DNA from 2 places in the Paenibacillus graminis genome. Region 2 is predicted to be linked to the other one. Evidence: riboswitches for the same ligand, from Rfam matches in the RefSeq annotation. Region 2 holds a riboswitch; the other holds the start of a gene.

Region 1 (15,614 bases), 3.6 Mb from region 2:
TTGCGGTTAAATGATTGATCTGCTGCAAAGGTATGCTCTGGGCTTCTAGTGCAGAACCGCATGAACTGGAGAGTGTAAGTTCCGTTTGCGAATTTCAGCGAGCAGAAGAGCGATGAAATCATGCTCTAATTGCAGTTCTATTGCTCTATGGTAAGAGTCCAAGAGCATCTCATCCGACAATTCAACCATAACGTTCACCTACCTTTCCTTTATTTGAATCTGAATCTATCATAGCAAACTATCATTTTTCGAACAAGCGTTCCCACTATCCACAAGCAACTGTGGAAATCCTGTGCATAATATGTTAGTAAAGGTCTAAAAGTCATTCACCGCACAGTGGACTATGGGGATAACAGTTATACACAGGATGAATCCAGCGGTATTTTGTCTGAAATATTTTTACATTGTTCATAATTCCGTGGAATTTTTTATCATATATTACCTCAAGGATTACACAACTAAACGCAATTCTATCGTATTATTATATTTATCGTCAATTCTTAAAAATTTTTTAATCACTTCGGGCGTGTATTAACCTCCAAAATCCAGATCTTCCCCCGGAGGTCCACAGCATAATCAAAGCCTAGCTCACCAATGCCCGGAAAATGCCGTTCCAGCAGTTCTATGCAGATTAGGGTCAAGCGCCGCATCTCTGCTTTTTTGGCAGAAGTCCTGACCCGCGGCAATGATCTTCTCAGTCCCTCACGGCAGCTCAGCATCGTTCCGCCTTTGCAGAGATTTGTCACAAACAGTCCCGGACGCGCCACTCTTCCCACCATCGAACGAAATTCCCAATGTGTTCCGTTCTTCACCACCTTGACCCGGTAATCTATCGGGCGTCCGTCAATCCGGGCCAGGGAGATCCCCTGCTGCATTAGATATTTCCGTTTGACCTTAAATAAGTCGAGTGAGCGCTTCATGGAGGAGAAATTCCGGTACATTCTTGTACTGTGCATATGTGTGAAGCCGTATCCCCGGCTGTTCCGGAACACTTTGATCACCCCAAAACCGCCACCGCCAACAATAGGTTTTATAACAACCGTTCCGTATTTCCCCAGCATCCGTAACAACCCAGCAGCGCTATATTCCATCGTTCCCGGAATGTAACCGGCAATCCGCGGATCGCTGAGCAGCGCCTCGGTTTTCAGCCACTTGCTGGCCAGTTGTCTTCCCGCCATTGTTCTCCCTCTCCTTTCACATTCCTAGCCTACCCTATACTTTACTCAGAAAAGGCCGCGCCCTCCTGTATGATTGTCCGTATGATAGGGAGCGCACAGCAAAAAAGGGCATATGGCCGCCAGGCCTTATGTCCTATCTATCCTATAAGGATGGCAGCGGGGCTGCTGCAAATTCTGACAAGTCTCTTCTGCGGCAATCGACAGCAACCGCCGGGTATGGGAACCGCCCGCAGAGTCTGTCGGATTCTCTGGTCATGCGGCGTTGCCCGCCAGCCACTTTTTGCTGGAAAATCCTTAAAATTCATTGTATTATGACCTGGAGGGGAGGACTCTTCATGGCAGAGCTCTTTGAAGTGCTGTACTGGGTGGCAATGGTTGCGATGACCGTCGTTCTGGCAGGAATCACGGTTCTTGTCTGCGCACTAGGCTTCAAATTTATCAAAGACCAGCGCCGGGTCCTCGGTACAGGCTGCATCGCCTTTTCTCTGGGTGCCGCCGCACTGGTCGTATTTATGATTAATTTCAAGTTTGTTATTCCTGCTTGATACTATTTCCAGTGCCCTGTTACAGAGGTTTTCTGTACAGGGTTTTTATTATACTCTATGAAAAAGGGAGCCGGTGGCTTGTGCAGATAGACAGCTTGATTCGCTGATATTGTCTTGATTTAACAGGAAATATATCAGTTCTTTAATTAAGATTTTATCGATTCAGTTGAGATGGATTCACTTTCTGAATTTGCACAATGATGTCAAATGTTTTACCCAATGATACATCAACAGTTTTGGGGATGTCTGGTCCTTCGGTAGTTATTCCAGCGTAAATGGGATGTTGCTCGTTTAGCCAAGTTTTTGTCACTCCGCTTGCCTTACGCAAATCAACAAAAAACTGGTCGTAATTGACTTGTCCAAAATTATAGTTATAACTATTCGGGTCATCTGATTTTAATGTTCCATAGGGCCCAAATTCTTGGTTACTGTTATACACATTGTAACGTCCCTCATAGACAGATGTTCCAATGGATACATACCGTTTCCCGTAATGTTCTGCTAAATACTGCCCAGCTACTTTAGGGTATACGAAAGGGATCATATTCGTTTTCGAAACGTGTCCGTTATGGCCCCACACGATTGTTTTGCCTACGTGTTCTTCTGTCCACTTCGCATTTTCATACATGGCTATATCATGTTTCAGATAAAAGTCCTTCGGGCTATCAGGGTATGAAGCTGCCATTGTCGTAAATTGCTCAATAATACGGGCATTTTGTCTGATCCATGCAAACTCTTGGGATTTTCCATTCAGCTTACTTTTATTTTGTTCTAATATAATGCTGATTTGTTTCGCATCTGAAACATATTGTTTTTTCTTTTCTTTCTTAAGGCTGCCAAAGGTATCTATATCCTTTGTTACAGGAATAAGGCCTTCCATCTTTTTTTCAAGAAGAGTTGCAAGTTTTGGATTATGTTTCTTTACATACTCTATGATATTGTTATAAACATTCTCGTTGACGGTTTGTATATCCATCCCGATGATCCGTATTTTGGATTTATGTTTTAGATCAGCATTATATTGGCGTATCCATTGAAGTAGATCTATGATTTCTTTCGTGTTAAATGCAGGCGATAGATATTGGCTCGGGTCCCCTTTACCCGTAAGAACATAGCGATCAAGTCCCAATGCTCTGTCCCATCCCTCTTCTAACACTAAGGCCTTAAAGCCCATTCCAAGGACCAAATAATTCACAATGCGGTGTTTCATCGTAAAAACCTCATGAGCTCCATGCATCGCTTCGCCTAATCCAACAATTGTAGCTGATCCTATCATATCCTTAAGCGGACCTAAATCATTAAGAGATGCTGTTGGATCCGTTGTTTTTAATGGCATTGCATGCTCTTCTAACCATTTTATCTGTTCGGCTATTTGATATGTGTTGTATGGAGCTGTAGCAGAAACTTTTGCTGTCGAAGCTGCATAAGCACCTCCTGTAAAACTAGTTAGAGTGATCATAGAAGCAACAATTGCGATACCCATTTTCTTTTTCATAAAATCCTCCTGATATCCTGTATAAATTAGTTTGTTAAGATAAATATATTTTAGCTTCTAAAATTCTCTTATTTCTTACTGGATTCTTAAGTAAACCTTACGATGCTTATGGATATACAAAAAAACAAAGCAGCTGCAATCCTTATCGTTAAAGGATCACAACTGCCTCATCCAGTTGTATGACTACTGCATCGCATTATAGAGTTCGTTCCAGCCTTTTTACCCGCTCATATTCCGGCTTCAAAATCGAATACTGGTAAGAATCATGCCATCTTCCCTTATGCCACATATGCTCCCGCAAATGCCCTTCGTAGACCATGCCGAGCTTTTGCATGACTTTGGCTGAGCCCACGTTCTCCGGTCGGCAGGTCGCGTATATGCGGTGTAGATTCAATTCCTCAAATCCGAATTCAAGCAATGAGGCAGCAGCCTCTGAGGTATATCCCTGTCTCCAAAACAGCGGATTGAAGCAATAGCCGATTTCTCCTTGCCCCGGTTCACTGATGTGAATGCCACAGCCGCCGATCAGTTGATCCGTCTCTTTCAGAACTACGGCAAACTCAAAATCCTTCCGCGGAATCTGGCTCTGCCATTCCAAGGTCAGACCGATATAACTTCTTGTTTCCTCTTTCGAGTTCGGCCCCCATATCATATACTTGGCTACCAGAGGGTCAGAAGCATATGCATGCACAGCATCCATATCTTCATAAGTAAACTCTCGAATGATTAGGCGCGCTGTTTGAAGCTGCATGATTACCCCTGCTTTCTAATTTATGAAAATCCCGTTTCTCTTGATGAACTCAACGCTGGCTTCGTCCTTCTATTGCAGACCCAATGCCTCTTTCATCAATTGTTCGGGGTAGCTATTTAATTTTACCAAGGGAGAATGATTGTTTTTTTGATTAAGCACTATACTATTCATGGTTTGAGTGGGATAATGTAACACCAGAATTCCTGTCATCTTGACCATATCTGTCATTGAACCCAGGACACTCCGGTTACTGGTTTTGGTGAATTTGATTTCATTTGATTGACTCACGTATTCCGTAATTTTTGAATCCGGAATATTATCGGCTTGCAGGTTTTCAATTAGAGAATTGACGAAAAGCTGGTTAATATTTCTGAAATGCAGCTTTTTTACGCCAAATAAAATAAAGCTATACCGCGTCTGATTGTTCATAAAAATCACATTATTCTTGTTGGACATTCGAAAGACATTAGCATGCCACTTATATAATTCATCCTCTGCATCGTCCTGTTCTTCTACCAAAGCGCTAAGTTCAAACAGTTTCTTCGTCAAGGCTATAGTAATCAAGTGTCATATCCGCTCCTCATGAATGTTCCTTTCCATTAATTGTACTCATTCATTATACCAGTCCGACTATATACTGGAAACAGAATCTCCAGCTTGCCTCAGCGTGCAAAAAAAGCCTCCAGGTACGTTCACCTGAAGACTTCGGTACAGCAGCATGTAGTGTTAGCTTCAGCGCCTCAATATTGGCAGCACGAATCGTTAGCTTATATGCGCGTGGATCAATTCCCGGCTGCAGCCTAGAGCAGCTGCGATTCCACTTCAGCCGGGGTCAGCATGGCTCAGCCGCAGGCTTGCCCGCATCTTCCTTCGTACGGAACGACGATCCGCAGCCGCAGGTGGCGGTGGCGTTCGGGTTGTTGATGGTGAAGCCGCCGGTCATGCCGGATTCCTCGAAGTCGATCTCCAGACCGTTCAGGTAACGGATATCATCCTTGCTAACGACAACCTTCATACCCTGCACATCCATATAGACGTCCTGGTCCGTCTCATTGTCGTCGAAGCCCATGGCGTAGGAGAAGCCGCTGCAGCCGCCCTCAGTTACACCAAGACGAAGGAACATGTTCGGGATTTCCTGTTCAGCCAGCATGGTCTTGAGTTGTCCTGCTGCTGCTTCACTGATTGTAATCATAATCTTAACCTCCCAAAAAGATATTCTGTATTCTACAGCCTGCCCGGCCAAAAGTAACTGTCTATATAAAAATAAGTATACTCCACTATCCCCCTGCCCTCAAGTCCAAACTGCACCTGTGCGGCACAGATAAACATACGAATCCATCTTCTCTCAGCGGTTGCTCGCCCCCTGTGAGAGGTTTATAATAGGTAAAGCAATATGCGAAAATTCGGAAAATTGTCACGCAGTCAGCTGACATCGCAGCTTTTTGTAATGGACGGCCACTCCCTAAGTTTGTTTTGGGAATGATTCTGCGATGCGCTTGCTTCGCCAAAACCTTCAGGAGGAAATCATATGTCTACTCTTATAACACCCCAGACCGATGCCAGAATGGCGAACATTATCGACAAGGTTCGCGGCGGAGAAAGATTAAATTTGGAAGATGGCGTTTATTTATATGGAAGCAACGATTTGCTTACCATCGGCCAGCTGGCCAATGAGGTTAACCAGCGGAAGAACGGCAACAAGGTATATTTTATCGAAAATATGAGCCTATATTTCACCAATGTCTGCGAAGCACACTGCGCATTCTGCAATTTCCGCAAGGATGACGGTGAAGAAGGCGCCTATACCCTTTCCGGTCAGGAAATGGTGGATTATGTCAAACAGCATATCCATCCCGGGGTACGCGAGTTCCATATTGTCGGCGGCCATAATGATAAGGTGCCCTTTCAATATTATGTTGATTCGCTCAAAGCCTTGAACGAAGCGTTCCCGCAGGTGACCTTGAAGGCATATACAGCCGCAGAGATTGATTTCTTCACACGAATCAGCGGACTCAGCATCCGCGAGGTGCTGGAGGAACTGCGTGCTGCCGGACTTCAGTCTCTTACGGGCGGCGGAGCAGAGATTCTGTCCGACCAATACCGCAAAAAAATGCGTGTTAACAAAGCCAATGTAGAGGAATATCTGGAGGTTCACCGGACCGCACACCAGCTCGGGATGAAGACTCATACCACGATGCTGTACGGATCGATTGAATCGCATGAGGACCGCGTGCGCCATATGCTGCAGATCCGCGACCTGCAGGATGAAACAAACGGTTTCATGGTGTTCATCCCTTTGTCTATGCAGCCCAAGAATAAGAATGCCGGCATTATGCGCCGCAACTCGGCTTATGAGGACCTCAAGACGATTGCAATCAGCCGGTTAATGCTGGATAACTTCGACCATATCAAGGCTTACTTCATTAATATCGGGGCACAGCTCACCCAGGTCGCACTCAGCTTTGGTGCTTCGGATGTGCACGGGACAATTCTGAAGGAACGCATCAGCCATGCAGCCGGAGCCTTGACTCCAGAGGGATTGACCCGTGAAGAGCTGATCTGGCTGGTAAAAGGTGCCGGGAAAGTTCCGGTAGAGCGGGACACTTTCTATAATGAAATTAAGGTATACGAATAACTGCAAACCGGAGTTTATCCGGCAGCTGCTGCAATAACCATAACCTGAGCCATATTCGAAAGGAAGATGTCATGAGAACATTACTCGTCTTGGGCGGCGGCTACGGCGGCCTTGCCCTCATTCAGAAATTACTCGACAACCATCTCCCCCATGATGTGGAAATTGTTTTGATTGACCGGATGCCTTACCAGGGAATCAAGACGGAATACTACGCCCTGGCTGCGGGTACCGTCACCGATTTCCATTTGCGCATCCAGTTCCCGTTACATCCCCGTCTCACGGTACGTTATGGCGAAGTAGGTTCCATAGATCTGGAGAGCCGGATGATATTTCTGAATACGGGAGAACCGATATCTTACGACATTTTGGCTATTGCACTGGGCTGCACAGATAATTATCACAATATTCCAGGCGCAGAAGAGCATACCTGCAGCATTCAGAGCTTCTCGGGTACACGCGAGACTTACCGGCGTCTGAATGATGTGAAGCCTTACGGAACCGTTAACATTGTGGGCGGGGGACTTAGCGGAGTGGAGATTGCTGCAGAGCTGCGGGAAAGCCGGCCGGATCTCAATATCTCTATTCTGGACCGTGGGGAACGTGTACTTTCCTCATTTCCGGCGAAGCTGTCGCAGTATGTGGAGGAGTGGTTCAGTGAGCACCACGTGGAGACGCTGGGGCATATTTCCGTATCTCATGTCGAAAAGGATGCCATCTTCAATGGCACCCAGGCTATTCCAGGTGATGTAACCGTATGGACCGCAGGCATCCAGCCGGTGCAGGTCGTGCAGCAGCTTGAACTGCCGAAAGACCGGAGCGGACGAATTATTGTAGGGCCTTACTATAATGTGGCCGATTATCCGGAGGTCTATGTGATTGGTGACTGTGCCAGCCTACCTTTCGCGCCAAGCGCACAGGCGGCCGGGGCGCAGGGTGAACAGGTGGCGCAGGTCATTCAAGCCCTGTGGCGTGATGAAACACCAAAGCTGCACAAGATCAAGCTGAAGGGCACCCTTGGCTCTCTAGGCAAAAATGCCGGTTTTGGCTTGATGGGCCGCCGCTCTGTCATGGGGCGGGTTCCCCGCCTGCTGAAAAGCGGTGTGCTCTGGATGTCCAAACGGCATTTTGGCTAGAATAAGTGCCTGGGGTTAGTCGATCTCAAGGTTGTCCCAGGCTTCTTGTTCTTTTATTGCAGCCTCTATAGCCGCTTCAAGCTCCTCCGGTGTTTCGGCTTCAATGATCTCACCGTCAAGCATGGCGAACGGCTGCAGATAGCATTGTCCGCAATTGTTCAGGCAGCCATATTCAATGACATCATATTCGGGATTGAGTTCCAGCTTGCGCTTGAGCGGTTCAGTACCGTGTCCGATATTGCTGGCACAAAATTCAATAAGTGGTCTCATGATGTCCTCCTTATTCAGTGTAACCATTTTATTTTTTAACTTTTTGTACTATAATAAGCATACGAAAGGAGTGATTGAGAAATGAGTGAGAATGCACAAAGCACCACCATGTATGATGAAGTACTGGAAGTGCTCGATAAGCTTCGTCCGTTCCTGCAGCGCGATGGCGGCGACGTTGAACTGATCGATGTTGAAGACGGCATTGTTAAGCTGAAGCTTATGGGTGCCTGCGGCAGCTGCCCAAGCTCCACGATCACGCTCAAAGCCGGGATCGAACGCGCCCTCCTTGAAGAAGTAGAAGGCGTGGAAGAAGTTATTCAAGTATTCTAATCCCGTTTCATAACAATCCCGGCCTCCGATGAGAAGGCCGGGATTTTTTTAAATATAAGAATTTATATGCTTCACGCTATAAATTATCCTTCTTTTTCCCGCTGGAAGCAAATCCCGTCCTTTTATGAACAGCGTAGCCTTTGCTACTTGATTATAGTGGATTTCGCATTTGGGATCAACCTAAAGTGCCGGTGCTGGAGCAGCCGCCAGCGAAACCTGATTCCGCAAAAAGACCAGGGGTACTCCGCAGCCTTCACGGCTATCGGATCACCTCTGGTCTTTTTTTATAGATGTTCTGATCAAGAAATCAACTTAAAATGCCGGAATGATCGAGCCTTGGTATTCCTTTTCAATAAAGGCTTTGGCTTCCGGGGAAGTCAGAGCTGCAGCCAGCTTCTGAATGGCATCGGAGTCCTTATTGTCAGGACGCGCTACCAGCAGATTGGCGTAAGGAGAATCGGTTCCTTCGATGAACAGAGCGTCCTTGGTTGGAACCAGCTTCGCTTCCAGGGCATAGTTGGTATTGATCAGGGCAAGATCTACTTCATCCAGCTGGCGGGGCAGCATGGCGGCTTCAAGCTCTACAATTTTGAGATTCTTAGGGTTCTCAGTAATATCGGCTGTAGTAGAGGTAATATTTGTATCGTCCTTAAGCTTAATCAGGCCATTTTTGGCCAGCAGGATCAGCGCACGGCCGCCGTTGGTGGCATCGTTCGGAATCGCTACTTTTGCACCGTCAGCCAGTTCGTCGATCGATTTGATTTTTTTGGAGTAAGCACCGAAAGGTTCTACGTGAACTGCCGTTACAGGTACCAGCTCCGTGCCATTCTGTTTATTCTGATCATCCAGATAAGGCTTGTGCTGGAAGAAGTTCGCATCCAGCTCTTTCTCAGCCAGCTGCGTGTTTGGCAGAATGTAGTCAGTAAATTCCTTGATTTCCAGCTTGATGCCCTGTTTCTCCAGAAGCGGAGCAATCGCCTTCAGAATTTCCGCATGCGGTTTTGGCGACGCGCCAACCACCAGAGTTACCGGTTCTGCAGCAGGTTCGGTTGTGGGCTCTGCGGAGGTATCCGCAGCCGGAGCGTTGGTAGCCGCAGAATTCGCAGCGTTATTTGTTTTATTGTTGTTGCCGCAAGCTGCCAGCACCAATACCAAGGTTAAACTGAAGAATGTGAGCAATACTTTTTTCATTTGTAAATCCCCCTCTATCTCATTATTGGTTGTATGAATAAGGCTCTCTATGGAACTACCTTATTTCCGGGTAAAATGTTGTACCAGCCGGTCGCCGGCCATTTGCAGCAGCTGCACCAGAATAACCATCAGTGCCACTGCGATAATCATAACTTCCTTCTGATAACGGTAATAGCCGTACCGGATCGCCAGATCTCCCAAGCCTCCGCCGCCGATCATTCCTGACATCGCTGTATAAGAGACCAAGGTAACAATCGTAATCGTCACTCCGGCCAGTAAACCTGGACGGGCCTCGGGCAAAAGCACACGCCAGACGATTTGGCCAGTGGAGGCTCCCATTCCTTGTGCCGCTTCGATCACGCCCCGGTCAACCTCGCGCAGTGCCGTCTCCACTAATCTGGCAAAAAACGGAGCCGCGCCGATAACCAGCGCCGGAATCGTCCCCAATACGCCAATTGAAGTCCCCATAATGGACTTGCTCAGAGGAATCAAGGCGACCATCAGGATAATAAAAGGCACAGACCGCAGGATATTTACAACGAACGATAATACCGAGTAAATTGACCTGATTAAGAAATTATTTGATCTGCCCCATAAATATAACACAATTCCGAGTGGTAAACCAAGAATAATTGTATAAATTCCGGAATAAGCCAACATTCGAAGCGTAGCTATGCCCGCATCCAGCATTTCTTCCCAGTTAATCTCGTTAAAGTTCAATCCGCCCATTAGGCAAACACCTCCACATCAAGACCTTGTGCCGCCAGTTCGGCAAGGGTCGCTTCGACTGCTTGGGTACTTCCTTCAAAGCGTACAAGCAGCTGGCCGTAAGGCACATCTTTGATCGTTGAAATCGTTCCCTGGAGGATGGCAAAGTCTACACCTGTTCCACGAACCACATGGGATAGAGTAGATTCATATGTCTTTTGTCCAAGAAAGGTAATTTTGACGGATTTGCTGTACTTATCATGTACTGCCTCCAGTGCAGCACGGAGTGGCCCTTCATGCTGATTTTCACTGCGGATGAAATCCTTCGTCACTTCATGCTGAGGCTTCAGGAAAACATCTGCCACTTCCCCTTGCTCCACGATGCCCCCGCCATGTATCACCGCTACCCGGTCGCAAATGCTCTGAATCACATGCATTTCGTGGGTAATGAGCACAATGGTCAGATGAAACTCCCGGTTAATGTCCAGCAGCAGCCTGAGAATGGAATCGGTTGTCTGCGGGTCCAGCGCCGAGGTAGCTTCATCGCAGAGCAGCACATCGGGATCGCTGGCCAGCGCCCGGGCTACACCCACACGCTGCTTCTGGCCGCCGGAAAGCTGTGCCGGATATTTGCGGCTGTGCTCTTCCAGCCCTACAAGCGCCAGCAGCTCCAGCACCTTGCGTTCAATCTGCGCCTTTGGCATGCCAGCCAGCCTTAGCGGAAAAGCAATATTATCGTAGACCGTCGCAGAAGACAACAAATTAAAATGCTGAAAGATCATGCCGATCTTGCGGCGCTGCTCCTGCAGCTGCCCCTGGCTCAGTGAGGTTAATTCCACTCCATCGACCCAGACCTCGCCTTCCGTAGGGCGTTCCAGCAGATTAATACAACGGATTAGTGTGCTTTTGCCGGCGCCGGAGTGGCCAATCACCCCAAAGATCTCGCCCTTTTTAATCGACAGGTTAAGACCGGAGAGCGCCATTGCAGCTTTGCTGCCTTTTCCGTATACTTTGGTCAAACCTTTCAGCTCTATCAAACTAGTAATCCTCCCCCATGTAACCCTTATGAAAACCAAAAAGACCCCTGACGATCGATTGCAGATCGCAAGAGGCCCCGTGATTGTATTAACCCTGCCTTCTCATCTGCCAACGACCGTAAACTGCACGGCATTGTAGGAATTAGCACCATGACATTTGTGCAGAATACCATGTAACGCATTCTATACAAATCGGTTGCCGGGCTTCATCGGGCCTATCCCTCCGCCACTCTCGATAAGAGTTTGTTATGAAATTAGCTGCATGTTAGATGCTAAGCAAGCTCAAGTATAGTAATTTTCAGGTTTTTTGTCAAAGGGAACTTTTTACTGAGGATGATGGCCGGATCTTATGTTTGCAGCAATTTTGCTCTTGTGCCACTGCTCATTGCTGTACCTGAATGAAGCTGCCAAGGATTTGCAGACCATTTCCAGACTCTGCTTCAGATCCTCCAGATGACTGTCCAGATCCTCAAGCCTAATTTTGTCATGGAGGCCCTGATGCCGCTGCCACAGATCATCCTGCATTTCGGCGTTCATGTAATGAATCTCGGCGTTGCGGCGCTTGCGCAGATTTTCGAGCGGTTCACGGTAGGAGTTCTTAATCATCTCCAGTTCGCCGGCGAGGGCTGTATGCTTCTCAAGAAGCTGAAACTGGCGCAATACAGTGAAATAGGAGAAATGGACTTTGACTTTGCTGGTATTCAGGTCATACAGACTGTTAAGAACCGTACCCAGCTTGTCCAGCAGTGAGAATACACGAATGAAGCCATTTTTATAAAAATAAACATAACGCGCGTATTCACCCTGCTCCTTAGGAGACATATCATCCATATAGCCCGCTACAACGGATTTGCGGAAGAAGGCAGCCGCAAACCAGCTTTGCTCCAGCTCGTCCAAGGAAGAGATCAGCCCGCGGGTCCAGATTTCCAGCTTGCGGTATTCATGATCAAGGTCTTCATGGGTATTCATCTCCCTGCGCAGCATGGATGCCACCTTCGCCATATTATCTATGGCTTCAGCCAGCACACCACTGTTCTCGCGGGGCGGTTCTCCGAGTAATATCCGCAGCATCCTGCATCCTCCTTAGTGTGGAAAATAGCTGTTCCAGTTGCGGTCGACCCGCTGGACAATATCCTCGCGCGGAACCAGTTCCTCGGGGTAATCCCGCTTCATCCGGGCATCGATCACAAGGGGCAGCTTATAGCCGATATGATGGCTTTTGATCTCGTATTCGGCGTAGATATCACTGGCCGGATCGAACCTCGTGAACACCGTCCACAGGAATGAAGTTTGCGTGCGCACTGTATCCAGGGCATTATCCACTACAAACACCAGCGGCCAGGCCGTTTCCTGTGCATGCAGAGCGGCGATTAGCCGGGAAGGAAGCTCAGGATCTTCTTCATAGGATGCACCGGAAACAGCTAAACATCCCCGGCAGTAAGGAATTGCCTCTGTAATACCTGGGAGAAGACCTTCCGTGTAATCAGAAGGCAGCTCACGCACCGGACTTCCCACACCAAGCATGATGGCTTTGCTGCCATGGTTCATCGCATTGGGCGAATGGTCTTGCTCGTCCGGGGCGGCATTTCCGTACACCAGGAAATCCGAGGCGGGATTGAAGCGCTCCAGCACACTTTCCAGCAGCTTGGGGAACTCTGCCAGCTCCACGGGTTCATTGGTCAGCAGCAGGAATTTGGTCAGTGACAGCTGGCCTTCCCCCAGAATGCGATAAGCTGACACCACCGCTTCTCTGGGATAACTCTCCCTTACTACAGCAGATACCAGTGAATGAGGACCGCATTCGGAGTACTCCCACAGCGCTTTAACGGAAGGCATCAAAAGCGGGTATGCGGGGGCCAGCAGCCGTTGTATGTATTCCCTTAGATAATAATCCTCCTGGCGCGGTTTGCCGATGATCGTCGCCGGATAGATAGCATCTTTGCGGTGCCAGATACGCTGCACATGCATAACAGGGAATTGGCGTGGTGTGGAATAAAATCCATAGTGATCCCCGAACGGCCCTTCCGTTCGCCGCTCATGGGGCGCAATCAGTCCCCGGATGGCAAATTCCGCTTCTGCGGGAATCCGGTGCCCGCCCATCGGGTCCTTGACCATCTGCAGCTTGCCGCCCAGCACAAGAGATGCCAGCAGAAGCTCGGGCAGACGTTCCTGCACAGGAGCTGCAGCAGCGGCTATCAATGCCGGAGGCCCGCCGAGAAAAACGGACACCGGCAGCGGCTCCCCAAGCTGCTCCGCCTCCCGGTGATGAAAGCCGCCTCCCTTATGCTTCTGCCAATGGACTCCCGCCTTGCTGTCATCATAAATCGGAACACGGTATATCCCAAGATTATGGTTCTGCGGATGAGTAATGCTCTCGGTATAGACCAGCGGCAAGGTCAAAGAAGGTCCTCCTTCCCCCTGCCAGCTGGTGATGCGCGGCAGCTCCTTCAGCGGTTCAGTGCTGCGGCAGACGCCAAGCACAGGCGCTTCACCCTGCGGCACATTTCGGGTCCCAACCTTGAGCAGGTCCAGCACCAGCCGTTTCTCCTTCCAGATCCCGGACGCAGTTGGAGGCAGCAATGTTTCCATTGCACCCATCAGGGTCTTCACCAGCTGCTCGGGACGGGTTCCGAAGGCCTGGTTGGCCCGGCGGACCGTTCCGAACAGATTCGTCGCCACCGGAAACGGCGTGTCTTTTACATTCGTGAAGAGCAGGGCCGGCCCCTCCTCCCGCACCACACGCCGATGAATCTCCGCTAGCTCCAAATAAGGATCCACCGGAACATCAACCACGGCAAGATCCTTATCCTTGCGGAGCTGTTCAATCCATTGACGCAAATTACCGTATCCCAATATCGTTCCTCCTCAAACAGGGCACTATCCCACAAAAGTTTGATGAGCGCTGACCTATTTATTCGCTCTTTCCAGCTGCCATACACGCACACTCATATAACACAGAACACCGAAAAGCCCGGCGATCAGGAGAATATGCGCCAGTGCGGCAAAGATGTACAGCCTTTCGTTATACAGGGTATGAACAACAGCCGCACCGCTAAGTACTTGAAGCAGACATAGCACAACTGCTGCAATGCCAAGTGCTCTCAGCTCAGGTTGCGCTTTATGCTTCCAGAAGGCCAAATGTCCAAGACACGCAATCAGGAGAAACAGCAGCGCCGCTGCAACCCTGTGCATAAAGACAATTGTCACGCCACCAGACAGTTCAGGGAACCATTCCCCGTTACAGAGCGGCCACCCGGAGCAGCCTCCCTGGGAGTCTGTATGGCTGACATAGGCTCCAATATAAACCACTATATAAGAATATAACGCAGCGGCCCACGTTAAGTTGCGCAAGCCCCTCCCTACCCCATGGCCCGCCACAGGAAGATCTTCCCCCCATGCATGTCTGCGTTTCGTCCCTAGGGCAAGCATCAGCGAGCTGGCGAAAGCGATCAGAGAGAAGCCCATATGCAGCGCCATCACCGCAGCCGACTGCGGCCGGATCACAGCGAGCGCTCCCATTCCTCCCTGCACCACCACAAATAAAAGCGTCAGCAGTGCAAACACCAGCAGATCTCTCCGCTCATGCGCATAACGCCAAAAGGCAAACATTGAAGCAAGTGACAGCAGACCGGCAAGTCCGCTGAACAGTCGATGGGTGTACTCAATGAGGGAACCTATCGTATAGGCAGGAATAAGTTTTCCGTGACACAACGGCCATTCATTGCCGCATTCCAGCCCGGAACCTGTCTTGGTGACCACGGCTCCACCGAACAGAGCCATAAACATGATTAGACAAGTGATGTAGCTGAGCCATTTCAATTGATTCATCGTCAATGAGATCACCCGCATTTTTCATAGGAATGAATGGGAAATAGTGCTGATTGAAAGCCTTTGCAGCACCCGATTTAGAAAAACACCGCTTCTGCTCGGGTAGGGCGAAAGCGGTGCAGCGTGATTACTTGTGTATGGTCAGATAAACTTCGAGCGCTCTATCCAGAAACCCCTCGATTTCTTCACGGGATTTACGCAGCTTGTTCACGAATCTCACGAGCTCGCGGCCGTCGCTATACGCAACAAAGCTGGGAATACCGAGAATGTTCTGTTCCTGGCTGACATCGCCTACAGCGTCAACATCCACTTCAACCAGTGTGAGTCGGTCATTATATTTCTGCTCCACATCCGGCATGAACGGGTCAATGAACTTGCAGTCGGAGCACCAGTCGGCTTTGAATACAGCCACGGTCAGACGGGGCGATTGAATCGCCACCTGAAAGTCCGCAGGTGAAGTGATTTTATCCATAAATTGAACAGTCCCTTCTGAATTAAGAGTAAGCTGTCTGT
Region 2 (15,614 bases):
GGTTTTGGCGTAGCTGTTGGTGCAGTACCCCCTCCGCCTCCGCCGCCTTGACCCGGAGCTGGCGTTGAAGCTGTCAGGTTATTCGTAATCCGGCCCTCAATCGCGGCCGTAATCGCCCCGCCCTTAAATGTGTTCTGAACGTAATCATAGAAGACATCCAGGTCTATCGGACCTGCCAGGGATTCACTGGCCTTGGTCAGTACACTGTAGTTATCGCCGCCCGCAGCCATGAAGTTGTTGACGACTGCCGTGTAGCTTTCTGTCATGCTGATCGGTGTTCCGTCAGTCTTGGTCAGGCTGGCAATCCGGTCAGCCACCGGCAGATACATATTTGCGGTATATTTCAGACCGGAGATCTGAAGGGTTTTGGTGTCAGCCGTTCCGTCAGCTTTGGTTCCCCATTGCTGCTGAAGCAGGGTTTTGATCTGCTCACCGGTCAGCGTCAGCTTCACCAGCGTGTTGCCGAACGGCTGGATCTTCGCCAGGTCGCCAAAAGATACATTGCCTTTTGGAAGATCGGCGCGGATGCCGCCCGGATTCATGAAGGCGAAATCTGCAATGCCTTTGCCATCTTTAAAATCAGCCTGGCGCATAGCGTCGGCAATCAGGTTGCCGAGAGGAGCTTCATTATTGTAGGCATCCGTACGGGTAACCGAACCGTCTGTAGTGCCGACTGGCAGGGCCAACTCCGGGTGAAGCTTAAGGTACTTGTTCACCAAGGCCACCGTTTCAGCATCCGGTTCCACTCCTTTTTGGAGGGTTGAGGTTACGGTAGCTGATTTGGCTTTGACATCCTTGGTATCCGGATCAATCACCAATTTGATGTCTTCAAATGCGGTTCCGTAGGAATAAGCCTGAACAATCAGCTTACCGTTCACTACGCCATTGGCAAGCGCATGATTGTCGCCGGCCACGATGACATCAACCGGTGAATCGGCCGGAAGAGCCTTGGCTAAGTCCGCGGCTTCGCCTGTAGTCACATCCCCTTTGGTGGTTGCCGGGTCATGGGCAAGGACAATAATCGTTTCAACGCCTTGCTTCTGAAGCTCTGCAGCATATTTGCCAATCGCCGCAACCTCTTCCTCAGCGCTCAGGAATCTCACACCGGCTGTGCCGGCCGGAGATACCTTGCTTGGAGTGGCTTTGGTAACCACGCCGATAAATCCGATTTTCACACCGCCCACTTCTTTGATGGTATACGGTTTGATAATAGGTTTGCCTGTATCTTTATCTACTGCATTGGCATTAATATAGTCAAAATTCACAGGTGCATGGGTAATTTTTTCATTTACTGGGTCTACACCGCCAAAAATTTGTGCTTTAAGTGCTGCGACACCCTGGTCGAACTCATGGTTGCCCAAAGTTCCGACATCGAACTTCATCAGGTTCATCCATTCCAGCGTCGGCTTGTCGCGCTCCCTTGAGGACACTGGAGCTGAAGCTCCTACAGAGTCTCCATTGTGGACAAGCAGCGAGTTCGCATATTGTGCACGTGCCGTTTTCAGGTAAGTTGCCAGAATGGCAGCTGTGCCCACAGCATTGTCGCCTACATAGGATGTTGTATCCAATTGGCCGTGGAAGTCATTGATTCCAAGAATGTGAACCTTGACATCACCGCTCAGATCGAGGTTATAAATTTCGAACCCTTTATCGTTCTGTGTGCCGGTATCCGTAATTTTGTCATCCTTAAGCAATACCTTCTTAGCCTTCGGAGATGAGGTAAAGGTTACTTTGACATCCCCTTTGATCGGCTGGATAGACCAGTTGTTGTCCGCAGGCTGATTCACGGTACCTGCTTCCTTGATATAATCCATCAGAACCTGACGGTTTTCTTCCAGCGTATCAATGATCAGCTTGCCGTCCTTGATAGGGAAGTTCCCCCCGCCGCTCGCACGGTAGTTATTGGTAACAACGATAAACTTCTGATCCATATTAAGAGGCTGATCATTATAAGTAATAGAAGTTACACGGCTGGAGGAACCGTCATTAATTGTTCCATCCGTGTTGTATTTCGCATTTTTGGTCACATCAATCTTATATTTAATTCCGTCAATAACATCGAAATTATATACGGCAAACTTGGAGTTGAGCAGCTCCTGCGGCGTGGAAACTGCCGGATCGATACGGTTGAATGCACCCGCACTCATCTCCACCCACTCTTTTACCGTAGCGCCACTGACCTCGACCGCTTTCAGCGTATTATCATAGAGGTACAAGTCACTTGCGCTGCGGATGGTCAATGGTCCTGCCTCGATTTCCGTATACTCATCCGGACCGTTGCGTCCGGCCTTGAAGGGTGCTCCTACACTAAGAATTGCCTTACCCTTATACTGGGCCAAGGAGGGATCTGTATTAATCAGATTCTCGACATAACGCTTCTGGGCATAGGTTACGATCTGAACGGTCGGATCATCCTGCACCAGAGCAAAATAGCTGTTCATAGGTACGTTTGTTGTGCCGAGCTGTTCACTGACGTACTTAATTGTGGCCTGATGATTGGCAGCAACAGCCGCGTCTACCTCAGGGTCCGGTTCAACATTGGAAATATTCACTTTGTTCTCGTTTCTGTAAATCGAACGTGTCGAGGAAGTGGAAGCGGACTTGTCCACCTTCCAATGCCCGCTCTTAGCCGGGTCCTGGCTAATGGCAAGGTCGATCAGGCCCAAATAGCCTCCGCCATAACCGGCTTGAACTGCCGGAACACCGTTAATCTGGCCTTTGCCATTGTCGATGCCAGGCAGCTCGTTGCCAGCGGCATCCTTGAATGATGCGTCCAGTGACTTCACATCCGCTGCAGGGAATACCTTATGGGTATGGGAGAACGTAATGGCATCAATGCCCGCTACCTTGCTGAGCGCATTAATGTCATTTTCGGAGAAGTCGCCTTCCACTGCGGACTTGTCAAAACCGGTATGCGCCATAGCGACGATGACATCAGCACCTTCAGCCTTCATTTGCGGAACAAATTTGCTGGCTGTCGCAGCAATGTCTTTGGTGATGACCTTGCCTTCCAGGTTGGCTTTGTCCCAGTCCATGATCTGCGGGGTCACCAAGCCAATAAGACCGACCTTGATGGTCTGCTCAACGCCGTTGCTGTCTTTAACTTTTTTGTCCAAAATCTTGTAAGGCGTAAAATAGTTTACATCATTCGCAGGATCGTTATCCTTGTCATCCACATACACGTTTGCATTCAAATAGGGGAACTTCGGAAAATTATTCGAATGGCTATAAGTAGCATAAGTTGCCGATGTTACACTTTCCAAATAATTCAGTCCATAGTTAAATTCATGATTGCCAAGTGTTGCCGCATCATAGCCCATAATATTCATAGCCGCAATCATCGGATGAATTTGGTTCAGCTTGCCCTCCGGATCAGCCTGCTTCGACAGATATGTGCCAAGCGGTGTGCCTTGAATCAAATCGCCGTTATCGAGCAGAAGATTGTATGTTCCTTTCGGCTCTGCTTTGGCTTGTTTCACCAAAGTCGCCGTCCGGTCCAGCCCCACTGTTAACGATGAATTGTTCTTAAAATAATCCCAGCCCATCACATTGGTGTGAACATCCGTGGTGCTCATCAGGCGTAGATTAATTGTCCCGGGAGTTCCCGGATCTACGGCTTCAGCGCCTGCGGCTTCTGCCTTGCCTGCTCCCAAAACCGGAACTGCAAAAACTCCGCCCAGCACTTGTGCTGCCAGAACGGTGGTCGCCAATATCGAAGCTATCGGCTTGTTCCATCTTCTTTCTCCCATAAGTCAGATATCCTCCCCATATGTTTCGTATTCCTACTTATGCTGACCGCAAGATTGTATCATACCCCAAAATATGAATCTAGCAAAATGCATTAAATCTGAGTAATAGTTGTGTAAAATATCACATTTCAACCATTAATTTTGGGTAAAATGCCTATAAAACTTTACATAACACAAAAAAAAGTCTATCTTTGTAAATTCCCATAGAGGAATTCCACAAGGATAGACGCCGCAATAAAATATCACACATGAAGTTATAAATATTTTTAATTTTATTAAATTATTAGTTCTGCATTACAAAATCATTGTCAATCTTCGCGTTCGCATCGTTGAACACCCGCAGGATGTCATAACGCGTGTTGCGCTGCGCCGGGATCTTGCCTGCTTCGCGGATCAGCTGGGTAATGGACTCGATGTTGACCTTGTAGGTTGCGCCCGCCGAGGATACTACATTCTCCTCAATCATGGTGCTGCCAAAGTCGTTGCAGCCATACTGCAGGGACAGCTTGCCGACCTCCGGCCCCATTGTAACCCATGAGGACTGGAAATTTTTGATGTTGTCCAGTACCAGACGGCTGATGGCAACCGTTTTGAGGTATTCTTCCGGCGTCTGTCTGTCCAGCTTCAGATTGGTATTATCCGGCTGGAAGGTCCAGGAGATAAACGCCAGGAACCCTTCGGAGTCATATTTGTTCGCAATGCACTCGTCCTGGGCTTCCCGTACCCGCAGCAGATGAAGCGCCCGCTCCTCCATGCTCTCGCCAAGGCCGATAACCATGGTTGCCGTGGTGTTCATGCCGATCTTGTGTGCGGTCTGCATGACATCCATCCATTCCCGCCAGGAGCCTTTGAGACGGCTGATTTTGCGGCGGGTCCGGTCATCCAGAATTTCCGCTCCGCCCCCGGGAAGGGAATCCAGACCTGCAGCATGAATCTCGCGGACCACCTGCTCCAGCGGCAAACCGGATACTTCAACCATTTTCATAATCTCCGCAGGGGAGAAGGAGTGCATGGTGATCTCCGGGAAACGCTGCTTAATTCCGCGCAGTAAATCCGTATAGTAGCTAAATGGCAGATTGGGATTGGTCCCGCCTTGCATGAGAATTTCCGTACCATTCACATCGATGGTTTCCTGGATTTTCTGAAAAATCGTCTCGTCGGGCAGCACATATCCTTCCTCAGAGCCCGGTCTGCGGTAGAACGCACAGAAACGGCAGTACACATCACATACATTCGTATAGTTGATATTGCGGCCAATCACAAAAGTAGCCAGCGGGTCCGGGTGCCAGCGCTTCATGATAATGTCAGCGGCAGCGCCCATTTTTTCAATTTCATTGCTCTCGAACAACCGGACCGTATCCTCCAGCCCGAGCCGTTCGCCCTTCAGCGCCTTCTCCAGAATCAGATCTATTGCACTCATCGTTAGCAGCCTCCTTTTTACGCCTATACAGCAAGGTAGATGTATTAAATTTGTTGAACAAATGAATAAGCTCGTTCCTCCATCGTATCACAATCCGGACGCCTTGAGAAACCTTTGCTGGGACACGCCGGCGTAAAACTATAAATCCAGCCGCCTTAAAATAATCCACAAGCGGGGCTTTTGCATGGAAGCTGATTCAGATACTTTGCGGGGACCCCATACATACTTACTGATCTATCAAAAAACAGCGGCGCCCGTGAGGGCGCCGCGGCCAAGCTTCTTATTCTTCAGCGGGCGTTGTGCCGGCAGATGCCTCTTCCAGTTCGATCCGGGCCGCTTCCAGCGCCTGTCCGAGATCGGCAATCAAATCATCCGCATGCTCAATCCCGACGGAGAAGCGCAGCAGACGGTCATCTACACCGACAGCGTCGCGGATTTCCACCGGGATATCAGCATGGGTCTGCACCGCCGGATAGGTCATCAGCGACTCCACCCCGCCGAGGCTTTCGGCGAAGGCAATCAGACGGATATGGCGCAGCAGCGGCTCGACGTATCTGGCATCTTTTACCTTGAAGGAGAAGATCCCGGTGTTGCCCGAGGCTTGGCGTTTCTGGATTTCATAACCCGGGTGGTCAGGAAGTCCCGGATGGAAAACCTCAGCGATTGCCGGATGCTCCAGCAGATAGCGGGCCAGCGCCAGCGCATTGCTCTCATGCCGTTCCATGCGCAGCGCGAGTGTTTTCATCCCCTTCATCAGCTGGTAGCAGTCATTTGGTGCCAGGACTGCACCCAGGGAATTGTGCAAAACCGCCATTTCTGCAGACAGCCCGGCACCTTTGGTTACGATCAGTCCGGCAAGCACATCGTTGTGGCCTCCCAAATATTTGGTCGCGCTATGGACGATGATATCCGCCCCAAGCTCCAGCGGCCGTTGAAAAAACGGTGACAGCAGCGTATTGTCCACAATCGTAAGCAGTCCATGACGGCGGGACCACGTACAGACAGCTTCGATATCCGTAATCATCATCAGCGGATTGGTGGGCGTTTCGATAAAAACAGCCTTGGTATTCGGACGCCGTGAAGCCTCCAGACCGTCCAGATCATTCGTATCCACATAAGAGGCGCTTATGCCGTATTTGGAGAGAATCCGTTCAAGCAGACGGTAGGTTCCACCGTACAGGTCCAGCGAAACCACTAAATGGTCACCTTGTCCAAACAAGGCAAATAGGGTTGTCAGCGCAGCCATTCCAGAGCTGCAGCCAAAAGCAGCATCCCCCGATTCAAGCTCTGCCACAGCTTCTTCCAGCACCCAGCGGGTAGGATTCTTGGTACGGATATAGTCAAACCCCGTACTCTGTCCAAGTCTGGGATGACGGAATGCCGTTGCATTGTAAATCGGATAATTAATTGCCCCCGTAGCCGGGTCCTCCTGCGAACCAATCTGCGCCAATCTGCTCTCAATCCTCAATTTTTCATCCATAGCTGCTGCCTCCTAAGTATGGTGTTCTCTTATATATTTAGAATACTAAATAATCGGTTTGGTCTATATCGTAAGGGGTCTCCTGGTATACATAGTAATTGAGCCAATTAGAGAATAATAAGTTGGCATGGGCACGCCAGACTGCCGGCGGTGTGCGCTGCGGATCATCCTTAGGATAGTAATGCTTCGGTATCGCAATATCCATCCCTTTGGCGATATCCCGGTCATACTCCCACTTTAACGAAAACGGATCATATTCGGAATGCCCGGTCACAAAAATCTGCTTGCCGTCAAGCGTCGAAACCAGATACACTCCGGCTTCTTCGGATTCGGCCAGAATCTGCAGTTCGGGATTGGCAAGGATATCTTCACGCGAGACATCCGTATGCCGGGAATGCGGAACATGGAACACCTCGTCAAAGCCGCGCAGGAGCTTTACATTGTTTTGGTTCACGGTGTGCGGGAACACGCCGAAGCATTTCTCGTCCAGATTCACCTTGCGCACGCCAAAGTGATGATAGAGCCCTGCCTGTGCCGCCCAACAAATGTGCATGGTCGAGGTCACGTTGTGCTTGCTCCATTCAAAAATCCCTTTCAATTCTTCCCAATAATTCACGTCTTCAAAGTCCAGCTGCTCCACCGGAGCGCCGGTGATAATCAGCCCGTCAAAGCGGCGGTCGCTGATCTCGTCAAAGGTTTTGTAAAAACTCTTCAGATGCTCCGCCGAGGTGTTCTTCGAGGTATGAGAGCTCGGGTGCAGCAGCACAACATCCACCTGAAGCGGTGAATTCCCGACCAGGCGCAGCAGCTGCGTCTCTGTAGTTTCCTTCGTAGGCATTAAGTTCAGGATGGCTATGCGAAGCGGACGGATGTCCTGGTGGAAGGCCTGGCTTTCATCCATTACAAAAATATTTTCTCCGGACAATACTTCTTTGGCCGGCAGGCTGTCGGGAATTTTTATCGGCATTTCTAGTTTCCACTCCTTCGTTGATGACAATGTAAAAATGACCTTTCTCTGTGAGAAAGGTCATATATCTGCAGTCATATGCGCCTCTCTCATCTGCCAGAGAACTTGTGCCAGGCAGCCGGACAGGCTTCCCATACAAAGTTTCCGCAAGAATTAGCACCGTGCGTTCACACGCCGGTTGCCGGGTTTCATCGGGCTAGTCCCTCCACCTGCTCTTGATAAGATTTAGCTGTATTCAATTGAGAAAAAGTCACATAACGTTAAATGCTTTTCTTAAAATTCACTTTAAATCATGAACCTCCTTTTCGTCAAGTCCATACAATGCTATTGGGTCCCCAAAAGCCGCAAGAATTTAGCTTGAAAGACCCATAACCCGGGGTTATACTAGACAAGGGTTTCACAGCCCCTACCTGACGAAAAGAAGAGGTGAGAGAAGAATGGAAGGCGACCCGAGTTCGCAGATAAGCGTCCAGAAAGAGCAACCACACAGGATTAACATCAGCTTGCCGGCGGCGGGAGCATTTCTTCTTCATGCCCTCGAACCGTCATTTGGCCTCAAGAATTGACTGTACCACCGGTCAAGCTGATTGTTCCCTGTGCCTATAATTTAGCACAGGCTCTGGAGAAGACCAGGGCTTAAGAGGAGTGGATCAGATGAAAATCCGGCTGGTAAACGCAGGGGTTTTTACACCTGTAGATGACATTGAAGAAACATTGACTGCCCCCGCTGAGGGATTTTATTGGATTGATGCGGATGTTGAGGATCTGGAGCTGCTTCAGCCCTTGTACAATCTGCATGATTTGGCCGTTGAGGACTGCCTCAGCGAAGAGGATCAGCGCCCGAAGCTGGAAATTTACGAAAGCCATTATTTTATTGTAGTCAACAGCATCCGTTTTGATGATGAAGAGATTTTTCTGCGTGCGCTCAACGTGTTTCTGGGCAGAAATTTCATTATCACCGTCACCAAGCAAAAAATTCATGAGCTGCGCGTACTGAAGCCCATTCTGTGGGAGCAGGAGGTCAGCGAGCCTGACCGTTTCCTGTATCTGCTGATCGACCTTGTCGTAGACAATTATTTCTCCGTCGGTGACCGGATTGAAGCGCGGATTGAGAAGCTGGAAGAGGATATTCTGATGCATACCAAGAAATCGCATCTGAGCGAGATCATTGGTCTGCGCAGTGAAATTCTCTGGCTGAAGAAGATGCTGGGGCCGCAGAAGGAAGTTATCAACACGCTTAACAAAAAAGACCTCCGCCTGATCGATGATCAGCTGCAGAAGTATTTCAGCGATATTTATGAAAATGCGGTCAAGATCTCTGAAACTTTTGAAACGTACCGCGATCTCATGGGGAACTTACGCGAAGCGTATCAGTCCAGTATCGCCAACCGCGCCAATGAGATCATGAGAGTGTTCACCGCGATTACCACAATATTCATGCCGCTGACCGTCATCACCGGGATCTATGGAATGAACTTTGACAATATTCCTGAGATTCATACCCGGTACGGCTACTATGGAGTCATTGCCGTTATGGTTACGCTCGGCTGCGGGATGCTGTTTATTTTCCGCAAGAAGGAATGGCTATGAACAAAAATGGACGAATAAGCAGGACGAAGGCTTCTCTGCCCCATGGCAAGGAAACCTTCGTCTTTTTGGTTTATCGCTGAGTCTCTGCATCTGCTGCTTCGATTTGCATAAACAATCGTTCCGTATCCTCACGCTTGCACAGCTGACGCTCCGGATTCATCACCGCCGCCGCTCCGGAGGCGATTCCGAACTGAACGGCCCGGCGCAGCGGCCAGCCCCGTTCCAGACTGTAGACCAGCCCGCCCACCAGACTGTCTCCAGCCCCTACTACACTCAGTACGGGAACTTCAGGTGCCTTGAGATGCTCGGAGCCCTCGCTCGTAATCAGCAATGCCCCCTCGCCGCCGAGGGATACCACAACCACTTCTGTCCGACCTTGCTCGATCAGCTCCAGGGCAGCCGCCCGGACCTCTGCATCCCCTGTAATGGAATGTCCGGTCAATTCCTCAAGCTCGCGGGCATTCGGCTTGAGCAGATATACACCTGCGTCAGCAGCCTTTTGCAGCGCTTCGCCTGAGGTATCGACAATCACCCGCGCCTGCCAAGGCTTCACGGCTTCAATTACACGGCCGTAGAAATCCACCGGGCATCCCGGAGGCAGACTGCCGCTGGCAACAACGTAGGTCGGCTTCCCGCCCAGGGATTTCAGCTGCTCCAGACACTGCTGCCAATCGCCCTCAATAAAGTGCGGGCCAGGCATATCGAACCGGAATTGCTGGCCTGTGGATTCTTCCACAACGATCAGATTTTCCCGTGTCTGCCCGGAAATCGGGATCTCCTGGTGCCCGACGCCTTCCTGCTCCAGCATCTTATGCAGCAGCTGCCCGTGCAGTCCGCCCGATGCATACAAAGCCAAGGACTCTCCGCCTAATCTGTGGATCGCCCGGGACACATTGACCCCGCCGCCCCCCGGCTTATAGGATGCCTCCCGGCAGCGCAGCTTATGGTCAGGAACGACCTTCTCAATGCCTGTGCTGGCGTCTACGCTGGGGTTAACCGTTAATGTTACGATCATAGGTTTCTCTCCTTTTATTCGGAATACCTGTAGTTTACTCCAAATTACAGCATTCTCCTAAAGTGAGTCCCAAGCGGCCTTCAGCATAGGCGATTATAAATTCGTCGCCCCTTCCAGCTTAGCTGATTGTCCCCGCCGGTAGCGGATGCGGATCAGCCGCAGCCGTTCATAATACACATCCAATCCTTCCGCAGGTGAGAATCCTTCCCCGTAGGCTTTGAAAAGTACGGGCTTAAGGAAGGTATCACCCATCAGCTCATAGGCGGTCCATACACCGGCTTGCTCGCTGGAGGATACCTCAGCCAGTTCGAGAGCAATGAGCTTTTCGACGGAATAGCCGTCCTTCTCCAGCTCTTCTACCGCTTCAAGCACTTCTCGGCGGCTTACCCCACTCGCTGCCTTCAGTTGCTCTATCCCAAGGCCTTCCTCTATTCCCTGCAGCAGAACCCTGCGCAGCCGCAGCCGCTCCAGCTGCTTCTTGTACTTCAGCTCCTTCTGCTTGTACTGCCAGGACACAAAGTGTTCCTCGTCAACGGCTTCATGCACCCAGCCCAGCGGAAAGCTATGCTCCCGCTCTGCGGCCGAGGTGATGCCCAGCCAGTCCTCGCCGTATTGCGAGGCCTTGCCCTCGCCTACGCCGGGAATCTGCAGCAGCTCCTCCAGAGTGCGGGGAAGAAAAGCGCTGAGCATCCGCAGGAGACGGTTGCTGGCAAGTATGTATGGCGCTTTCCGCTCAATGGAGGCTTTGCCCCGGCGCCAGGAGCAGAGCTCTTCATAGACGGATTCATTGCCATGCTGCTCGCTGAAATACTGCAGCTTAAGCTGCTCCTGGTTGCGGCTGCCGGACTGGCTGTCTTCATCGTGAAAGGCCCCATCGATTAGAGGCCGGTAGCCATCGCCCATCTTCACCGCCAGCTCATGCCGGTAGACGCAGAGCATCTCATTCCAGGAGCCGCCTTCATACCACAAGCTGTCCCCGGTTTCCTCTGAGCCGGAGAAATCGCGCCAGCCAAGGCGCCAGGTGCCTTCTTCTTCCCCAATCCAGAGCTGGGCTAAACCCTCTTGATCGGCCCCTGACATTCTCGACAAACGGTTCATAAATACAATCTGCATCCCAATCCCTACCTTCCTTGTCTTACAGCATGCATAATCCCGGAACTCTCCGGATGGACGGTTCCTTAGACAGATCCATCACCGGACAATATAAGGACGATATAGGTGTGAAGCTTATACCGCCTTACATCTGCACACAAAAAAGCACCTCTCCCACGAATTCACGTGAAAGAGGTGCTTCCTCTGGAATGCTATACTGTTAATGCTTACAATACCCATATATTGTGAAACAGTCAATCCCTTTTTATACTAAGTAGGAACAGCTTGTCCGTTCCTCTATGGGAACAGTATTTGTTCCAGCGGAAATATAAGGATGAATTGCGCTGTAAAGCCAATCAATCCTTATCCCTGCCTTCAGGCTACTCCCGGTCCAGCGCCAGCTTAGCCAGTCCAAGCGCTCCGGACAGACCTGCATTGTCGCCCAGCTGAGGCGGAACAATATAGCTGCCGATAGCCTCGTTCAGTGCAGGATGCTGCACATAGCCGCCGAGGAGCTCCTGAAGCTTCGCATGAATAAGCGGGAAAAGCTGGCTCTGCTTCATGACCCCGCCGCCCATCACAATCTTCTGCGGTGACAGAATCAGCACGTAATTCATCAGCGCATGCGCCAGATAGTGGGCTTCCATCGCCCACGCCGGATGATCCGCAGGCAGCTCGCCAGCCGGTTTGCCCCAGCGTTTGCCAATCGCCGGACCTGCCGCCAAACCCTCCAGGCAATCGCTGTGATAAGGGCAGAAGCCTTCAAACTTGTCTTCCGGATGGCGGCGCACAAGAATATGCCCCATTTCAGGATGGGACAAGCCGTGCACCAGCTTGCCTCCCACTACTGCGCCCGCTCCTATCCCTGTACCGACTGTGATATACAGGCAGCTGTCCAGCCCTTGGGCCGCTCCCCACTTGTATTCCCCCAGCGCCGCACCGTTCACATCCGTATCGAACCCGATAGGCACGGAAAAATGCCCGGCAACTGCTCCAACCAGATTGTATTGTCCCCAATGGGGTTTAGGTGTAGTTGTAATGCAGCCGTAGGTCGGGCTGCCAATTACCGGATCAATCGGTCCGAATGAGCCTATGCCGATTGCTTCCACATTTTTGCCTGTAAAATAGTCCAGCACAAGCCCCATTGTTTCCTCAGGCGTAGTCGTCGGAAAGCTGACCCGGTCGATAATCGTCCCGTCCTCATTTCCTGTCCCGCATACAAACTTTGTTCCCCCTGCTTCAATTGCTCCAAGTACCTTCACTGCAGCAGTCTCCCTTCCCCATAAACGTTCAGCCAAAGATTGGCCATTCGTGTAATAAAGCGTTCTCTTGCCTTTATTATACGTGGCCGGCAGATCTATGACAAGCGGTTGACATACGAAAAAGAAACTAGATTTCCACCGAAATCCCACTATATCGGGAATAGAGGCAAGCAGGCCAATCCAAGTAACAACCGGCGATTCGACTCCCTTTCCAATTAGGTCAGAACGCGCCTTTTATAGTACTTTCTGCAGCAGTAGACCCATCAAACCGCCCGAAAAGTTCAATCTATTGCACTTTGTACACTAAAAATCCCTGGAGAAGCGGCTGGGCTTGAGTGAACCTGCCTTGCGATCGTGCACCGGCCGGACTGAGCTAACTAAAGTGGAAAAAGTATACTTATTCGGTACCGTTTCGCTGTACGGGCATCCGTAGTGGGAAAAAGTAGACTTATTCTGGCTCAACTGCTCCTGATATCGTATTTTCACGTGAATTAAGTGGATAAATTCCCACTAAATTCCTTTTCTAAGCAATTATCGGCGGATTAGTTTTACTTTTTCCACTTAGAACTCAGGCTCTAGCGGATCTGGCAGCTCCTCCTCCAAGTGCGCGCATGATCCTAGCTTATTCGCCGGGATCATGCGGTTTATTCTGGCCTTGCTCTCATGGGTATCATCCTATGAGCGCAGCATGTCTTCGTTACTCCTGCGGTAGCTGCGGCAGGCTTCTACCAGCCGGAATGCCGCCGGGATATGGGAAGCCAGATGTATATGCGCATAAGCAGCCATAACATTGCCGCGGGCATAGCCCTCCGGCTGGCTGCCGCTACGTCCGCTGCTGTCATAGGCGTACAACCGCGGTTCGCTAGGCGAATAGCTCATCAGGGAATAGTGGAACTCGTGCCCGCGCAGGCGCTCGCCCTGCTTCAGCAGCAGGCAATCGGCCCGCGCGGTGACTTCGCGGTAGCCGAGTGCGGTGCGCCGGTCCTGCATGACTGTATGGGCGGGAATAATCCCGGCCATCTCATGTACAGCCCCGGCGCGGTCGGTAAGGCTGCGGGCCAGCACCATGTAGCCGCCGCATTCCGCATACAGCGGCATACCTGCTGCTGCCGCTGCCCTTAGGCCGTTCAGGAAGGCCGGATTCCCGGCGATTGTGGCGGCGAATTCCTCTGGAAAACCGCCGCCGAGGTAGATGCCGTCCGCCTCCGGCGGAATGCCTTCGCCGCTGAGCGGGCTGAACAGAGCCAGCCGGGCCCCGGCACGGGCCAGCAGCTCCAGATTGTCGGCGTAATAAAAATTGAACGCCGCATCCTGTGCAACGGCAATGACCGGCGCAGGGTCATATACCGAGGCGAGGGCTTGGGGAGCAGTGCTATCCAAGGATGGATAGCACTGTATAATACCGGCTCCCATAGCAGCTAACGAGGGGGAAAGTGCGGCGGTGGCAGGCAGCTTACCCGGAAGTTCCTGTGCTTCTTGCACGCCTGTCACCTGATGGATCTTAGCAGCTATCGTGGGGAAAAGTGCGGCGGCGCCAGGCAGCTTACCCGGAAGTTCCTGTGCATCTTGCGCGCCTGTCACCTGAAAGATATTCCTGGCTGCCGGAACATTCTCTGGCGGACTCTCTTCCGTAGAACCCCCTTCCGGCAGTATTTTTCCTTCCGGCATCATTTCTCCCGCCGCCGGATAATGCAGGACTGACGCTGCTGCAGCAATTTGCAGCAGTCCATCCAGATCCGTTCCTGCCTCCAGCAGGTCGGCGGCACGGTCAAATAACGGCTCCAGCTCTCCGCGTTCCACGGCAGGCAGCAGCCCCAGGTGCCGTTCCGGGATATCCAGTCCCTGATCCCGTGCCAGCCAGCCGATGACCGGTATGCCGCAGGCCGCTTCAATCGCGGCTTGGACCGTCCGGTAATGGCTGGCGCTCCCGCAGCGGTTCACGATTACCGCAGCGATGTTCACGCCCGGCTCCAACTGCTGAAAGCCAAGCACGATTGCAGCCGCACTGCGTCCCATGCTGCGCACATCCACCACCAGCAGCACCGGACTTCCTGTTAGGAGGGCAATTTCCGCCGTTGATCCGGTAAGCGCAGCCGCCTCTTTGCCGTCGTACAACCCCATAACTCCTTCAATTACGGACAGGTCGGCTGTCTCCGAGGAACGCAAAAAATACTCCAGCATATATTCGCCCGAGGTCATCCAGGAATCCAGATTGCGGGCCGTACGGCCGGTTACAGCCGCGTGATAGGCTGGATCAATATAATCCGGGCCGCATTTGAAGGCCTGCACTGTAAGACCGCGCCGGGCAAAAGCCCGCAGCAGTCCGAGCGTCACTGTTGTTTTGCCCGAACCGCTGCCTGTTCCGGCTACCACAAAACGCGGGCGGAGCCGGGGAAGCTGCTCCGGTCCGCTCTGCTCATTCATTCTTATTCCCCTCCGTTTCAGCAAAGCTGACTCTCGCTATTGCAATGGTCGCATTGCCGCTTTTTTTCTTCTTCAGCACCAGGTCGCGGGCACCTGAGGACAACAGGGCTGCCGGCTCACAGACACCATAAGCTCCGGTCGCCTTAAAAACAATTTCCGAGGGCTGCTCCAGCGCCACCATATTCAGTTCCTCCGGCGAAAACAGGGCCAGCTCCCAGCCGTATTTGGCGCACAAGGCCAGAAGCCCGGCCTCATCGCCTTTGACCGCGGCAGTAGCGGCATTGCGGACGCTAAGAAGCGAAAGCCCCAGCTCCGCCAGCGTACCCTGCACCACCGCTTCAAGCTCCTCCAGCGGGGTCCCGCGGTTGCAGCCGAGCCCGAGCACAAGACTGCGCGGATGGTAGACTACCGTCCGCTCTCCAAGAGCCGCTGCCTCCGGCTCCGGCAGCTGCCGGTCCGTGATCACGACCGCCGCGCTGAACGGCGCTTCCTGCAGCTCCGCCATGCTTCCGCAGAGGCGGACATGCTCTGGCAGCACCGCACCGGGCGGCAGCCAGCCGCGTTCGCCGCTCTCCTGCAGGAAGGCCACGGCTTCCCCGTTGACCAGGGCGGCGC

Evidence for each region. A riboswitch is a leader RNA that binds a small molecule or an ion and turns the genes downstream of it on or off. The one in region 2 is predicted to bind S-adenosylmethionine.
Region 1: it holds a riboswitch for S-adenosylmethionine, as region 2 does, so the genes downstream of both, PGRAT_RS25780 (methionine ABC transporter ATP-binding protein) here and metA (homoserine O-acetyltransferase MetA) in region 2, are expected to answer to the same signal.

The regions. Positions count from the first base shown of each region.
Region 1 covers NZ_CP009287.1:5,944,176-5,959,789, forward strand. Annotated here, with positions in the region: gene sda (sporulation histidine kinase inhibitor Sda) at 46-189, opposite strand; gene PGRAT_RS25720 (YheC/YheD family protein) at 516-1,178, opposite strand; gene PGRAT_RS25725 (hypothetical protein) at 1,514-1,723, shown strand; gene PGRAT_RS25730 (erythromycin esterase family protein) at 1,878-3,218, opposite strand; gene PGRAT_RS25735 (GNAT family N-acetyltransferase) at 3,415-3,969, opposite strand; gene PGRAT_RS25740 (DUF6933 domain-containing protein) at 4,039-4,533, opposite strand; gene PGRAT_RS25745 (HesB/IscA family protein) at 4,802-5,161, opposite strand; gene mqnE (aminofutalosine synthase MqnE) at 5,498-6,604, shown strand; gene PGRAT_RS25755 (NAD(P)/FAD-dependent oxidoreductase) at 6,676-7,737, shown strand; gene PGRAT_RS25760 (YuzB family protein) at 7,753-8,007, opposite strand; gene PGRAT_RS25765 (NifU family protein) at 8,089-8,337, shown strand; gene PGRAT_RS25770 (MetQ/NlpA family ABC transporter substrate-binding protein) at 8,650-9,528, opposite strand; gene PGRAT_RS25775 (methionine ABC transporter permease) at 9,589-10,257, opposite strand; gene PGRAT_RS25780 (methionine ABC transporter ATP-binding protein) at 10,257-11,273, opposite strand; SAM riboswitch class I at 11,373-11,515, opposite strand; gene PGRAT_RS25785 (Cthe_2314 family HEPN domain-containing protein) at 11,598-12,344, opposite strand; gene PGRAT_RS25790 (UbiD family decarboxylase) at 12,357-14,126, opposite strand; gene PGRAT_RS25795 (COX15/CtaA family protein) at 14,181-15,107, opposite strand; gene PGRAT_RS25800 (thioredoxin family protein) at 15,229-15,573, opposite strand.
Region 2 covers NZ_CP009287.1:2,328,260-2,343,873, reverse strand. Annotated here, with positions in the region: gene PGRAT_RS09475 (bifunctional 2',3'-cyclic-nucleotide 2'-phosphodiesterase/3'-nucleotidase) at 1-3,749, opposite strand, end outside; gene mqnC (cyclic dehypoxanthinyl futalosine synthase) at 4,033-5,169, opposite strand; gene PGRAT_RS09465 (aminotransferase class I/II-fold pyridoxal phosphate-dependent enzyme) at 5,450-6,649, opposite strand; gene metA (homoserine O-acetyltransferase MetA) at 6,687-7,616, opposite strand; SAM riboswitch class I at 7,703-7,841, opposite strand; gene corA (magnesium/cobalt transporter CorA) at 8,271-9,206, shown strand; gene PGRAT_RS09450 (1-phosphofructokinase family hexose kinase) at 9,277-10,221, opposite strand; gene PGRAT_RS09445 (HRDC domain-containing protein) at 10,315-11,334, opposite strand; gene PGRAT_RS09440 (ROK family protein) at 11,694-12,575, opposite strand; gene PGRAT_RS09435 (cobyrinic acid a,c-diamide synthase CobB) at 13,251-14,999, opposite strand; gene PGRAT_RS09430 (cobalt-precorrin 5A hydrolase) at 14,992-15,614, opposite strand, start outside.